DNA from 3 places in the Paenibacillus sp. FSL K6-4396 genome. Region 1 is predicted to be linked to each of the others. Evidence: riboswitches for the same ligand, from Rfam matches in the RefSeq annotation. Region 1 holds a riboswitch; each other region holds the start of a gene.
The links. A riboswitch is a leader RNA that binds a small molecule or an ion and turns the genes downstream of it on or off. The one in region 1 is predicted to bind cyclic di-AMP.
Positions count from the first base shown of each region.

Region 2: it holds a riboswitch for cyclic di-AMP, as region 1 does, so the genes downstream of both, MHB85_RS00530 (C40 family peptidase) here and MHB85_RS10395 (C40 family peptidase) in region 1, are expected to answer to the same signal.
Region 3: it holds a riboswitch for cyclic di-AMP, as region 1 does, so the genes downstream of both, MHB85_RS00150 (3D domain-containing protein) here and MHB85_RS10395 (C40 family peptidase) in region 1, are expected to answer to the same signal.

Region 1 covers NZ_JBBOCR010000001.1:2,274,676-2,279,543, reverse strand. Annotated here, with positions in the region: gene MHB85_RS10410 (carbohydrate-binding protein) at 1-683, shown strand, start outside; tRNA gene MHB85_RS10405 (tRNA-Leu) at 822-905, opposite strand; gene pelA (pectate lyase) at 1,079-2,041, opposite strand; cyclic di-AMP (ydaO/yuaA leader) riboswitch at 2,440-2,571, shown strand; gene MHB85_RS10395 (C40 family peptidase) at 2,577-3,041, shown strand; gene MHB85_RS10390 (carboxymuconolactone decarboxylase family protein) at 3,117-3,446, opposite strand; gene MHB85_RS10385 (hypothetical protein) at 3,590-3,808, opposite strand; gene MHB85_RS10380 (hypothetical protein) at 3,928-4,257, opposite strand; gene MHB85_RS10375 (xanthine phosphoribosyltransferase) at 4,355-4,868, opposite strand, start outside.
Region 2 covers NZ_JBBOCR010000001.1:108,012-112,879, forward strand. Annotated here, with positions in the region: gene MHB85_RS00520 (c-type cytochrome) at 1-351, opposite strand, end outside; gene MHB85_RS00525 (GNAT family N-acetyltransferase) at 502-996, opposite strand; gene MHB85_RS00530 (C40 family peptidase) at 1,352-1,822, opposite strand; cyclic di-AMP (ydaO/yuaA leader) riboswitch at 1,826-1,963, opposite strand; gene MHB85_RS00535 (hypothetical protein) at 2,209-3,060, opposite strand; gene MHB85_RS00540 (M1 family metallopeptidase) at 3,071-4,868, opposite strand, start outside.
Region 3 covers NZ_JBBOCR010000001.1:30,583-35,450, forward strand. Annotated here, with positions in the region: gene MHB85_RS00140 (HD domain-containing protein) at 1-905, shown strand, start outside; gene MHB85_RS00145 (TatD family hydrolase) at 1,238-2,008, shown strand; cyclic di-AMP (ydaO/yuaA leader) riboswitch at 2,250-2,503, shown strand; gene MHB85_RS00150 (3D domain-containing protein) at 2,777-3,961, shown strand; gene rnmV (ribonuclease M5) at 4,117-4,662, shown strand; gene rsmA (16S rRNA (adenine(1518)-N(6)/adenine(1519)-N(6))-dimethyltransferase RsmA) at 4,667-4,868, shown strand, end outside.

The DNA of each region.
Region 1 (4,868 bases):
ATGCAACGAAAAATCCGGATACAAACACATTTGTTTCTGCCTACAAAGGGGATAACAAGGTCGTTGTCGTAGCAATTAACCGTGGAACTTCGGCAACAAGCCAAAAATTCGTTCTGCAGAATGGTAATGCCTCCACGGTGTCTTCTTGGGTTACGGACAGCAGTCGTAACCTGGCAAGCGGGGCCTCGCTTAACGTATCCAATGGGGCCTTCTCGGCACAGCTCCCGGCTCAGAGCGTAACAACGTTTGTTGCCAACATTACTGGCGGGAATAACGGCGGAAATACAGGCAGCGGCACTACTTATGAAGCCGAGACCGGAACAACTCTTACGGATGCTACCATTGAAACGATCTACCCTGGTTACACTGGCTCCGGGTATGTTAACTTCAATGCGATGACTGGTTCAGCCATTCAATGGAACGGTATTAATAACACAATTACAGGTACTAAAAACGTAAAGTTTCGTTATGCGCTGGAAAGCGGAACCCGTAACCTCGACATTTTTGTGAACGGAACCAAAGTCATTAGCAACGACCCCTTTCCGGCAACGGGAAGCTGGTCCACTTGGGTTGAAAAAACAATACAGGTCCCCATGAACACGGGGACCAATACATTGAAAGTGGTTACCACTGGATCGGAAGGACCAAATATTGACAGCGTTAATGTTACCGCAGCACAATAAACGTTCCGTATGGCTGATGGAAGACATTTGCTGTACGTGCAGCTAAACACTAACCTGTTGGATACTAAATCTAGTGTTATATCAAAAAATGCAAAAAAAGACTCCTTAAGCTAACGCTTAAGGAGTCTTTTTATTAGATGCGGTCGAGAGGACTCGAACCTCCACGGGGGTTAGCCCACACGGACCTGAACCGTGCGCGTCTGCCAATTCCGCCACGACCGCATATTGTATCTCCGTGATCAATATCGGCGACAAGAAGTAATATATCATGTGGAATCTATCATGTCAACACTGAAAATAATAACAATAAAGCCCGAACCAGACGTCCATGTCGATTCAGGCTTTACCTTTAACTACTAAGAGTTTGGTTCATTAAAACGGAAGCATACTACAATTTACAGCTTGGAAGGCCAGTTGCCATACCATGCATACCCGCCTCTTCTTTCTTTATCAATATCACTTAATTTGTATTTAACTACCCCGTCACGACCAATAAAGATTGGTTTATCTGTTCCTATCTCATAGAAGCGTGCCCAAATTGGTGCAGCTTTGGAATCAGCGATAATTTTACTATCTCCATTAGCTCTTTCATATTTGTACCCCGTAATTTTCACCTTGTTAAACCAAGCCTCCGCTCCTTTAATGGATGCGGTAATTTTAGCGTTAGCAGATCTGGTTTTCAGAAATTTAACAATCGTTACACTCTCTCCAGCTGTCAGCGATGGCACTTCGTAGATTCTTGCGCTCGCTGGTTTAAGGGAACTGGAATCATGTTGTTGTCCCCAAGCTGTCAGCTTACCACCTGAAACGACCTGTGTATTCAAAATCGCCTCCACACCTTTGGCAACTGAATTTTTACTACGGTTAGCAAGTGTGCTGTCTATAAACGAGAAATCACCTTTGCGTGCTGCTACTTCATCCAGCATGATCATTACGTTAATCATGGCATCATCATTGTAAGTGATATGCTTGTGATATCCGGAGCTTTGGTAAACTTGTGGCCATCCGCCGTTTGAATACTGCATGTTGATCAAAAAGTTAATCCCTTTGATTGCAGCTGTGGAGTATCGGGGATCATTCGTCTTTTTAAATTCCTTCGCCAATCTTCTAATTTCTGAGTATGTAGCCTTGTTGTCTATCGTGGACTTCGCCCACTCTCCACTTGTCTGTTTATAATCTTTTCTCCAACCTCCATCCGGGAGCTGGTTCTTCAAAATATCAGAAATACTCGCTGTAGTACCTGAAGCATCCGCAGCAGATACCGTCCCTACAGGGAGAACTGCCATTCCAACTGCTGAGAACACCATCGTACATGCCAGGACAAAAGTAATTATTTTCTTTGCTTTCAAATGTAACACTCTCCTATGTTCGTTTTTATAAATCTTCCACTTCTACTTTACTTATGAAACGCGTAATTATCGCATAATAAAATCAATTTTAATCCAATATGTGGATTGGATAATCAGATAATATGCAAAAAATCGATTTTTGTCAATATATGCAACTTAATGAATATAATCTCTCTAATTCTACATAACGGGATAGTTCTTTTAACTCATGACAAACCTATTTATTTATCCAAATTCGTCTTAAACGAACCAATAATGACGTTTTTGTCATGAATGGTACCCAAACTTGATCCCTTCTTTCATATAAAAACCTTAATTCCGCTAACATTGAGGTATTACGAAGGGTTTTAAATGGGTTTGACAATTACGCATTTATGCAATATAGTTTCAAATAGTTACAAAAACTTAATTATTCATTGCCGAGTTTCATGTTTGAAAACGGGGGAACCAATTTGGGTGAATTATTCTTATACATAGGAAATATAGGGAACCTTCTACCGAACCCTTAGCTAACTCCGTAGGCATCGAAGGGAGAACATTGATTTTGAAAAAACTGATTATCTCCATTTTTGGAGCAGCTGTATTATTTACATCCGGGGCAACAAGCACAGAGGCAAGCAGTATCAACTCCGTAGTGAACAACATGACAGGTATTCCTTACAAATGGGGTGGCACGACTGTAGCCGGCTTCGACTGTTCTGGTTTTATGAGATATCTTTTCAACAAATACAGCATTGAATTGCCACGTACTTCTCAGCAGCAAGCCAAAGCAGGTACGCCAGTATCCAAGAGCAATGTTCGGACAGGTGATCTGGTGTTCTTTAATACAACAGGCAAAGGCATTTCACATACAGGTGTATATATCGGCGGCGGACAATTCGCTCATGCCTCCAGCAGTAAAGGTGTAAGCATCACGAAGTTATCGAATCCATACTTCAATGATCGTTACGTAACAGCACGTCGGGTAACTGGACAGTTTATGTATGATAAAATGTTAGGTAAAATGTAATTCACATACAAAAAGGCATCGGTTATTAACCGGATGCCTTTTTTGTACTTAGAAAAATGTATGTTGCATCGCTTACTAATTCAGCGCCTTCTGCACTCGCATCGCACCCTGAGAGAGGGCATGTCCTCCTCCAACAGCTCCGGCCACCGCAACGGTCTCCATAATCTCCTGATCTGTTGCTCCCTTGGCACGGGCTTCTTCTACATGGTAGAAGGTACATACCTCATTGTTGGCGAATAATCCAATCCCAAGCGCAATTAGCTGTTTTGTCTTGGCATCAATCACGCCAGGTTGGAAACATTCTCCGGTAAACTCATGATACGACTTCACCACACCTGGCAGTACATCGCTTAATGCTCCAATCTGATCCTTGTAGGCATGAACTTTATCATTCATCAATGTCATGGCTTGTAGCACACCCTCTCGGCTTATAGTTACAGATCTTCCTCACTGTACCTATCTTCTCTCCCGAGTGAGCCAATTATGCCAAGATATCATGGTAATTCCAAACATTTAAACGCTCATGGCTCTGCCATAATCATAAGCTATTACTCACTAAGTGGACTCTGGCGCGGCTCGCTGAACAGCTGATATTTGTAACTGCGATCCAGCTTAACTACACGTCGATTCTGACGTCGGATAAGTACCTGCTCGCCATCCCAGGCAACAACAATCCCGGTTACATCGTTCGATTCCAGCTCGTCCCGTACTACTCTAACTTTCTCACCTGACAGACGCAGGGCGTCCAATTCTGTATCACTAATCATTCGCATGGCTCCTATATTCCAAATTTATTTACAAAAAGAGACCTAAATGAAATGTCATTTAGGTCTCACGTGACTGTATTAGACTGTCATGTCATTCGAAATTATGTCCCGACTGAAAGTTACCGCTGCGCGTGCTCTTTGCTGTCGTTCTTCTCGAACCAAAAATCAAGCACTTTGGCGGACATCACACGTTCTTCAAGGTACTCCACTTGATGCGGTGTAAATTGTTCTTTCCAAGAGAAGGACAACTCTTCGCACAAGCCTACAATCGTCAGTAATTCTGACCAGGCAACATAGCGTTTGTACCAGAAAAATTGAGGATGTTCAATCATATAGGGATAAAGGTCATCGAATTCCGTATGTTTACAATCTAGGGCACGTTCAAAATGAACTTTCGATTCCGCCAGCTTATCATTAAAAAATTGTTCTGTTGCCGGTTGGTTCCCCATGGTGTTGCCTCCTCTCCCTAACATAACCCCATTATAAATGAAATCGGCGGTCATGCAAAGGCATAGTTCAAAAAATAGGCCCTATTCCTTTAAAATGTCACATTTCGTTATCGTCAAATTGTACTGTTCCATCGTTCAGGGAACGAATGCGTACCAAGGCTTCCACCGGAATACCCTGTTCACGAATCGTGCGTGCCCCTGCCTGGAAACTTTTCTCGACCACAACGCCGAATCCGACGAGTTCCGCGCCAGAACGCTCAATAATTTTGATGACGCCACGAGCCGCATCTCCATTGGCAATAATATCATCAATGAACAAAATGCGGTCATTCTCATGAATGAACTCGCGGGATACCATAATGTCAGTTACAATTCCTTTGGTAAAGGACGGTACACGTTCACAGTAAGCATCAGGATCAGCCAGAAGTGTTTTTTTACGACGGGCGAATACAAGGGGCACCCCAAGTTCATAGGCTGCGGCAAACGCAACCGGAATCCCTGAGGATTCTACCGTGATTACCCGAGTTACTCCACTTTCACGAAAACGGGCAGCAAACTCACGTCCCATCTCCATCGTTAATGCAGGATCAATCTGGTGGTTCAACAGACCA
Region 2 (4,868 bases), 2.2 Mb from region 1:
CTTCTCTGAAAGCCACATGGCGATATTTGCAATCTCTTCATCTTGCAGCTTGCCCTTGAAGGAAGGCATGCCACCTTTACCTTTGACAATCGTAGAATAGATCTTCTCCAGATCATCCTGGCTGCCGATGTTTGCCAGAGCAGGTCCTACGCCACCTTGCAGCTGATCCCCGTGACAGGAGATACAATTGGCTTTGACCAGTGCTTCAGCCTGTCCGGCATCCAATGTGACTTCCGGCATGGTTGGCTTGGCTTCTTCAGCCACTTCTTCTTTCCCTGGAAGCGTAAACATTAAAACAATAGCTAAAGCGCATGCTGCAAAAAATACTCCGCTCATGATCCATTTGTGCATCCCTTATGTCCCCTCCAGAATGAAAGATCATCTAACCTAAAACTATCCATATCATTATAACGGAACCTGTACTGACATCATAGCATTTTGTGGGAAAATTTTGAACTAATCACATAACAAGGCGCAAATTTAGTTGTTTTGCAAGAGATTCTAATCACGAGGCCCTTCATAAACCATACAGTGAAAGGGCTTTAAGCCGCTTGGGGTCTGTCGTTCGTATGTATCCTGGGTGACAAATCCACTCTTCAGATAGACTTGAATGGCACGAGCATTCCAAGTGAGCACTTCCAGATCGATCTCATTCTTCGGATTTCGGCGAATGGCTTCCTGTACAATGGCCGTGACAAAAGCTGTCCCTTGACCCTGACCACACAGCTCTGGATGCATGCCGAGGCCAATCCGGGTTACCCCTTGAAGTGGGAAGTATTGAGCAAATCCACATATACGATCGTTCTGATCCAGGACGATTGCATATTGCTCCTGTCGCAGCTGTGCATCTCCGAATTCCACTTCCAGAGCTTTCATCTGCTCCCAGGGGAGCCAGCTGTAGATATTGTAAGGCGGATCATACTGCCAACTGCAGATGAGCTCCGCATGTTCTTCTCGCATGGGTACAACGTGAAACGTCACAGGGGCTTCCTTCATACACTTGCATGCTCCTTTCCTTGAAACAGAACTCTTTGTCCACTCTACAAAAGTGATGTTCTTTTAGCAAGTCTTCCTTCCCCAGAAAAAAAATGAAACAAAAGTTCCGGTAATTTCGTTTATATTATAACGGGATGGGTAAAAACATCATAAGGGCACGGACGAACGAACGCAAAATGAACCTGTTGATGTCGCAGGATATACCCAGAGTATACCTTGCAACATGAATAAGGATTGAAGCACAAAAAAACCGCCGGATACATTCCTGCGGAGAATGTACCGGGCGGTTCTGTTATGCTTCTTGCTTCGTTCCAGTATGGTTAATGGTTACAGCATTATGTTGCTCAGCTTGTCCCTAGTCAAGGGCCAGTGATTCATATGCGTCCGTGCTCATAATCCGTTTCGCGCCAACATAACGATTGGCCCAATAGTTTTCACTCAATGCACTGATCGTAACGCCTTTGGAAGAAGAGGAGTGTGCAAACTTTCCATCCCCTACAAAGATTCCTACATGGGATACGCCTTTACCTGTTGTATTAAAGAACACCAGATCGCCAGCTCTCATTTCCATGCGGGATACAGAATCGCCCATGTCGAATTGGGAACTGGATTGGCGTGCCAAATCAATACCCAACTTGTCGAATACATACCGTGTAAATCCGGAGCAGTCAAAGCCGTTAAGCGTTGTTCCCCCACTTTTGTATGTAGTTCCCATTGCTGAATCAATTACTGTGTCCATCTTTGAATCTGCGAATGCGCTACCTGCACCAAGCGATAAAGCGAATGTGATGCTAAGTACAGCTGCGGTTAATTTCTTCTTGAACAAGAGATATTCCCCTTCCAATGCCTGCGAGGTTAGCTTAAGGATTCGGTTGAAGGTCCCCTATGATCCCTCTGTAGCAAGATCAATTCACCCATAACTGGTTCCCCCGCTTCCCAGGTGCCAGGAATTTGGCTGTGCTAGTTATGCACCTGCGAAATCAAGAAATGACGATTTAATTTTAAGTAGTTACAAATATGAATGTAAAGATTACAAAGTTGTTACTAAAAACTCACTGCGATTATTGTAACAGAGGAGTACGGCTTTGGCAACGTTTAGCAACAAATTTAGCAAAAAAAACCTCGACCTTTGACGGGGAAAGGTTGAGGTTTGCCTATTTATAAGTACATATTAGGCCATGAGTTTAACTTGTGATGGTAACAATTTTTAATCTATCTGCTCTCACCTTTGGATATTTTGGACTGCCATAATCGGAAATGGCTGCATATTTTCCACAGACTCAATAGACATCTGGCAAGTGGATACGTCTGTTGTAGTATAAGTCCGGTAAGTCCCGTTAATAACCATGAGGCTGAAGTGAATGCCCCAAAGACGAGCAGGTGTACTCCGCCCAGCAGGAGTGCAATGCCGATTACAGCGATGAGATGACGCAGTGCAATCCAGAGTGCTTTGAGGGTACCGTGAGCCCCGCCTTCTCCTTCTGGTGCCGAAACACCGAACTGCATGTAGAGTATGGCATGGTGGATGATCCAGCCATATACAATCCAGGCAGCAACATAAGGTATACCAGGCAAAAGTAATTGAAGGGAATGAAAACCTTCCATGAGAATAGAGTAGAGCTTCGGTATGAGCCAGTAGGCGGGCAGAAGGATCAATAATGTACGTACGGTGTGTAGCAGCAGCATCGGTTTCCACAGATTTTTGATTCCGCGGACAAAGGGGATGCGCTCTTCTGTAGAATTAAAGTGCTGAAGTGAGTAGAGCAGTCCTGCCTGAATGAGGGGGCTGATCAACATGCGAACCAGCAGCATGCCCCCGAGAATCCATAGATAACGATGAACCTCCGGATGGGTAGACAGGTTAAGTTGACTTTCCATTTTGAACAAAAGTGTACTCAGCTCCCCCGCATCAGCATCTGGATAGCGCAGGAGCAGTGGGATGACCGCCGATTGTACCATTCGATAGAAGAAATATCCCCAAATGAGTTGATAGAGAAATAAGAGTGCGGCAATGAACATATGCTGACGGACGAGAAACCAGCCTTCACGTATTTTCGCTTTCACCGTTTCCACCTCACCATGACAGACCTCCGAATATGGCTTCTATTAGTTTGGTTACACTCATGCTCCAGCGGGACTTCGCCCGCTCATCCAGTCCGGATTTCAGGAAATTGTTCATATGGCGGTTCTCCAGCACGATCGAGTACAGGGGATCGGTCATGGCCCAGGATACGGGGGATGTGTGAGTTAATTTATAGGTGATGCGATCTTCTTTGCCATTCCATTGCTTGGTGAGGATATGCCCGTCTTCAAAAGCAATGCGAACAGGAACGGCGCTGTAATCACTCCCTTTTTTTGCGATCGTCACGGATGACTCGTACAATGTTTGACCGTCTTTCTGTACGGGCGTAACACGAATCTTCTCTACAGCAAAGTCAGCCATCCCGTTACCATAGACATATTGATCAAAATAATCAGACCAGGAAGTGCGGGTCACTTGTTCCACAACGTTCTGAAAATCAGCCGAAGTGGGATGTTTGAAGCGGTACTTCTTCACATAGGTAGAGAGAATGCGTTCCATCTTTTTGGCACCGACTTGGTGTTCAATACCAAGCAATACAAGCTTGCCACGTGTATAGACATTGGCTGCATACTCATTCTGTGAATCGAACTTCCAGGATTCTTGTGTTAACGATGAAGGAGAAGTAATCAGTCCCGATTGTACCGGCAGATTTGGAATCAATCCGTATTCCTGCTCCATTAGTTTGTCTTCTGCATAAGAGGTGAACCCCTCATCCAGCCAGGCTTCCTCGAATTCGTTGCTGGCAACCATGCCGTAGAAGTACTGGTGTCCGATCTCGTGGACTACGGTACGTTCCAGGTCATAACCTGGCGTAGTATCATCGGCTCCAAAGGCCGTAACTAGTGTAGGGTATTCCATACCTCCAGCACCGTTCCCCGCTTTGGGTGGAACTACGATGGATAAGGTAGCATAAGGATATGGGCCAAACCATTTGCTATAATTGGCTAGAGCGGCCTTCGCGGCGTAGAAATAACGTTCTTTCAGATCCTGATGAGCTGGGTCCAGATATAACTTGATTCGTACACCAGGCACATTGGGTGCAGAGAAGGGTTCCTCGGCGTACACAAAATCGGGTGAGGCTGCCCAGGCGAAATCATGCACATCATCGGCATAGAATTGATAGACCTTTTCTCCATTTTTCACCACGGCTTGCTGCGTCGGAAATCCGGTAGCAGCCACTTTGTATGTTTCAGGCACCCGAATACGTACACTATATATACCGAAGTCGGCGTAAAACTCTGAGTTGCCATGGTACTGGTGCAGATTCCAGCCTTCCGTTGTTTGTCCACGCCTGCCTACAGGTTCATAGGCACTTAATTTGGGAAACCATTGACCTGCCATGACAAAATGATCAGCAGTTCCCATTCGTGCAAAAATCTTCGGCAGATTCACTTCAAATCTGGTGTGGAGCGTAATGCTTTCCCCGCCTTTGACGGGTTTGGGCAAGCGTACTTTAATGAGGGTGGTGTCCTTGATATTTCCGTCATCTGGTTGCACATACTGCATCCGATGCAGCAGAGAGAGCCCGTCCTCCGTTTTCATTTCGGTAATGTTCATGGAGCCATAACCATTGGTAGGCATGACATCACCCCGAAGCTTTCCACCGGATTCCTTCATAAAGGTGGTGTCAGCAGAAGAGAAGGCGTTGGGATACATATGAAAGTAAAGCTCGCTGACGGTCTTTTTACCTGGATGTGTCCAGGTAATCGTCTGAGTCCCTTCCAGTACATTCCCTTCGACCAGTTTTACATCCATGTGATATTCCACAACACGGTTGCTGTACACTTCG
Region 3 (4,868 bases), 2.2 Mb from region 1:
TTATTACAGGTGATACCGAAGTAGGGGCGATCTTAAGACGGTATGCTCCTGATTTTCCTGAGAAAGTAGCGTCTGTCATTCAAAAAACGTATGAAAAGCCGATTGTGGTGAACTTGGTGACCAGTCCGCTTGATGCAGACCGAATGGACTATTTGCTCAGGGATGCCTATTTTACAGGTGTAAATTACGGCACGATTGACCTTGATCGTATCCTTCGGATGCTGCGTCCTTATCATGGGCGGATTGTAGTCAAGGAGTCAGGCATGCATGCTGTGGAGGATTACCTCATGTCTCGGTACCAGATGTATTGGCAGATTTACTTCCATCCGGTAACTCGTAGTTCTGAAATTATATTGCGGCAAATATTCAAGCGAGCAAAAACACTCATACAGCATGGTTTTCAATTTCGCTTCATGATTGATCCACTCCCTCAATTATTTGGAGGAGAATTATCCGTAGATGAATATTTGCAGTTGGATGAAGCCTTAATTCAGACGGCATTTACACAGTGGCGAAAGGAGGACGATACTGTTCTAAGTGAGTTATGCGAACGTTTTATGGATCGCAAGTTATATAAGTATGTAGAGCTTGAACAGGTCGACTTGACAATGATGGAAGAGATTCGGGAAGCTTTTGTACAGGCTGGTCTCGATCCCGAATATGATCTTGAAATTGATTTTCCCTCGGATAATCCGTATGATGTGTTTCGTCCGGATGAATCCACAGATAAGCAGATTCTTCTTCTGGATCGACAGGACAATTTACGTGAGTTGTCAGAAGTATCTGACATTGTCCGTTCCATCAGTGGGCTTCACCGAGGGAAACATCATTTGTATTACCCGCAAAACAAGGTGGATGCGATTATTCACGAATTACCGTCACATATACGCCCCTATTTCTTGTAATCGTGTGGGTATAATCCGATGAAGAATTTCGATATCAAAACACTTTCTAAAAGAGCTATTTTTCATGATACAGTAATCTGCTTTAATGGGGCGTATATGTAGATCGACATAATTTTGTAAATGCAAGCAGGGAGAATAAGCACAAATAGCAATATATAGATCAGAATATCCGTATATCTTCTATATATTGTAGTTGTGAAGAAACAAACGTAATGATGTAATACACAGATACCCAAAATGTTTTATGTATGAGTCATTGAATTATTGAATTTTACAAATGTGATTTTGAAAAAGAAGATAGTCGTTATTTCGACATGAAGGGAGATACAGACATGATGCTGTTCGACACACATACACATCTGGATGCACCACAATTCGACGAGGACCGCGAGGACATGATTCAGCGTGCTGTGGATGCAGGAGTTGGTCGCATGATCAACATTGGTTTTAACCGGGAGACAATTCCAACCACAATGAAACTCGCTGAAACATATGACTTTATATATGCAGCTGTAGGGTGGCATCCCGTAGATGCGATCACAATGCAGGACGGCGATTTGGAGTGGATTGCATCTTTATGCAAACATGAAAAAGTGGTTGCGATCGGTGAGATTGGATTGGATTATCATTGGGATACATCACCAAAAGAAATACAGCATCGCGTATTACGACAACAAATTGCTTTGGCGCGTGAAGTAAACATGCCGATTGTCATCCATAATCGGGATGCACATGAGGATATCATAAGAATTTTGCGTGAAGAGAAAGCGGGTGAAGTTGGTGGTGTGATGCACTCGTTCTCGGGTAGCTGGGAAACAGCCAAAAGTTGTCTCGATATGGGCTTCCATCTCTCCTTCGGAGGACCGATCACATTCAAAAATGCAAAGCAGCCCAAAGAGGTGCTGGAGAAGGTTCCTATGGACCGGTTTTTCATTGAAACAGATGCTCCATATTTGACACCTCACCCTTATCGTGGAAAGCGAAATGAGACAGCGCATGTACGTCTGGTTGCAGAGGCAGCTGCGGAAATTAAAGGCATTTCGGTGGAGGAAATTGCTGCAATAACAACCAAAAATGCCATGGAACGATTTGGAATTCGTTAAAAAAACGAGCAAATGAGGCGAAAAAGGCAGGTAAGCGGAGGTAATTTGCTCTTTGATCCAAATAAATCAAGAATATTACAATATTTTAACCAAATATTCAGAAAAACGTACTTGATCAACGCTTTACAACATGCATCAAAACAGGATATCATCTTTTCAGTGAATTGTTGTGCGGAAAATTGGACAGATGTTCGGGGGATGAACAAAGGGACACTTTCCGATGAAACAACATTACTTTCATGAATCAGTCTCGCTGAGTCTCCGTTAACGGAGAGCGGGGGAACCAATAGGGCTTAAACATCGGTGTATTTGGCCGATGCGCAACGTTCGCTGACCCAAAAGCAGCGAAGGGATCTGCGAAGCCGTATTTGATTTCTTCTTTGGGTCTCGGGGTGAATTCAAGGGCGTCCGCCATGAGCGGGTGACCCAAGATAGGGCGGCTCTCTTTCGCCCGAACCCGACAGCTAACCTCGCAAGCGGAAAAAGAGAGGCAACCTCGTGCATGAATTTCCGATATTCAAAATCATTCGGAAGCCACGAAAGAGTTCCTCTTACACTCTTTCTTTGGCTTTTTTGTTTTTGAATAAAAGAAATATTGTCATCATACGGTAGGTATTCAGGAGGATGACATCATGTTGCGAAGATTGATTCATGGTGCAGAACCGGATTATGTTGGTCCAATCTGTGTTCTGTAGAAAATTTGGTATAGTCACGTCAAAGACATCATGCATTACTTTAGACGGCGAGGCTATGAAGGAGGACGGAGAAGTGGGCACATTCCAACCAGAAGAGACCCATGAGTCACGATCATCCAGTAAGTCTTTCGCGTTGCGGTGGAAGCATGAGAACATGCGTCAAATGGCATTGATCGCGATTTTCTCAATTGCGCTTACAATCATGATCTTGTTAGTCGTTTACGGTCAGGCCGGGAAACAAATTTCACTGGTTATTGATGGCAAAGCTCAGGTGGTAGAGACTCGTACAGGAATGCTTCAGGAAATGCTGGAGGAGCAGTCGATCACAGTCAGCCCTCACGATAAGGTATCCATGTCCATGAACGGGGCAATTACAGATGGAGACCGAATTGTTATTGAGCGGGCCGTTCCAGTTAACATTACGGCAGACGGAGACACCAAGACTCTGTATACAACGGATTCATCGGTAGAAGATGCAATTCAAAAATCAGGTATTCAAGTTGAAAGTAATGATAAAGTGTATCCGGCGCTTGGAACTGCGATCAAAGCGGAGATGAAGATCCGTGTAGTGCGCGTAACAAAGCGTACAGTCGAAGTAGAGCAACCGATCGCTTACAAAGTCATTAAAACGGCTGACCCTAGCTTGTACAAAGGGGATAACCGTGTCGTTGTGAACGGCAAAGAAGGCAAACTTGTGCAGCATATCGAAAAGGTATTTCAGGATGGAGAATTGGTCTCCAAAAAAATGGTCCGCAAATCTGTCGCGAATAATCGTGTAGATAAAGTGATCGCTGTCGGCACCAAAGCAAAACCGGTCGTGAAAGAACCTGAGATTCAGACCGTATCGGCTCAAACTTCAACAACCAAAAAGGCTACAACAACGAACTCGAAGAAAACATCTGCCTCGGGCAGCAAAGTGATTACCGTATCCGGGACTTCTTTTAAATACTCCAAAGTACTTAAAAATGTATCCATGACTGCCTACTCTTCTGAAGAGCCTGGCATTGGAACTAAAACAGCTTCCGGTACTCGTGTAACGGAAGGGCGCACCATTGCGGTTGATCCCAAAGTCATTCCAATTGGCTGGTGGGTATATATCGAAGGTCTGGGATTCCGTCGTGCGGAAGACACAGGCGGTGCGATTAAAGGGAACAAAATTGATGTGTATTATGACAGTGTGAAGCATGCCCTGAATTTTGGACGCAAGAAAGGCAAGACGGTCTACGTGATCGGTCCGGTGAAGCCGGAAGCGAACTAAAATCGTTTTACTTTGAAATGGGAATGCTATAAAATAGTTGCATGAATGATTCATGCGGAATATGCGGCGGAGGAGTCTGAATTCAGTCTCCCCCGCCGTTTGGCAGAGAAGAGGATATTCCTCTTCTTTTTGCGTTAGAAAGGAAGAAATGGAACATGATAAAAGAAGTCATTGTGGTGGAAGGCCGTGATGATACGGTAGCCATCCGTCGGGCCGTGGAAGCCGATACAATAGAAACAGGTGGATCAGCCATCAACCAACGCATTCTGAAGCGGATTGCGCTTGCTCAGGAGAGACGGGGAGTCATTGTACTGACAGATCCGGATCATGCCGGCGAACGCATTCGTAAAATTATTGCGAATAAGGTGCCTGGATGCAAGCATGCTTTCATTCCGGAAGCCGATGCAACGCGCAAAGGAGACATTGGGGTGGAGAATGCCTCACCAGAGGCGATCCGTCATGCTCTGGCGCGCGTACATACATCATACGAAGGTGCTCCGAGTCTGATCGATTGGGAGGACCTGATCGCGGCAGGACTTATCGTGCATCCGCAGGCTGCTGCACGTCGCATGGAGATGGGCAATCTGCTGGGCATCGGTTATTGTAACGGTAAGCAGTTCCACAAACGTCTCAGTGTATTTCAGATTACACGGGAAGAGTTCTCTACAGCATTAGCGCAAATTGAACGTGAAGGATTGTGAGCATATGAAGGACATGGAAGATACGATAGAAATTGCAACGCCCAAGCGAACGAAGGAGATTATTCAAAAACATGGATTCTCATTTAAGAAAAGTCTGGGTCAGAACTTTCTGATCGATCAAAATATACTGAACAAAATCGTTAATGCAGCCGACCTGGACGAGTCCAAGGGCGCACTAGAGATCGGGCCGGGTATTGGAGCCCTTA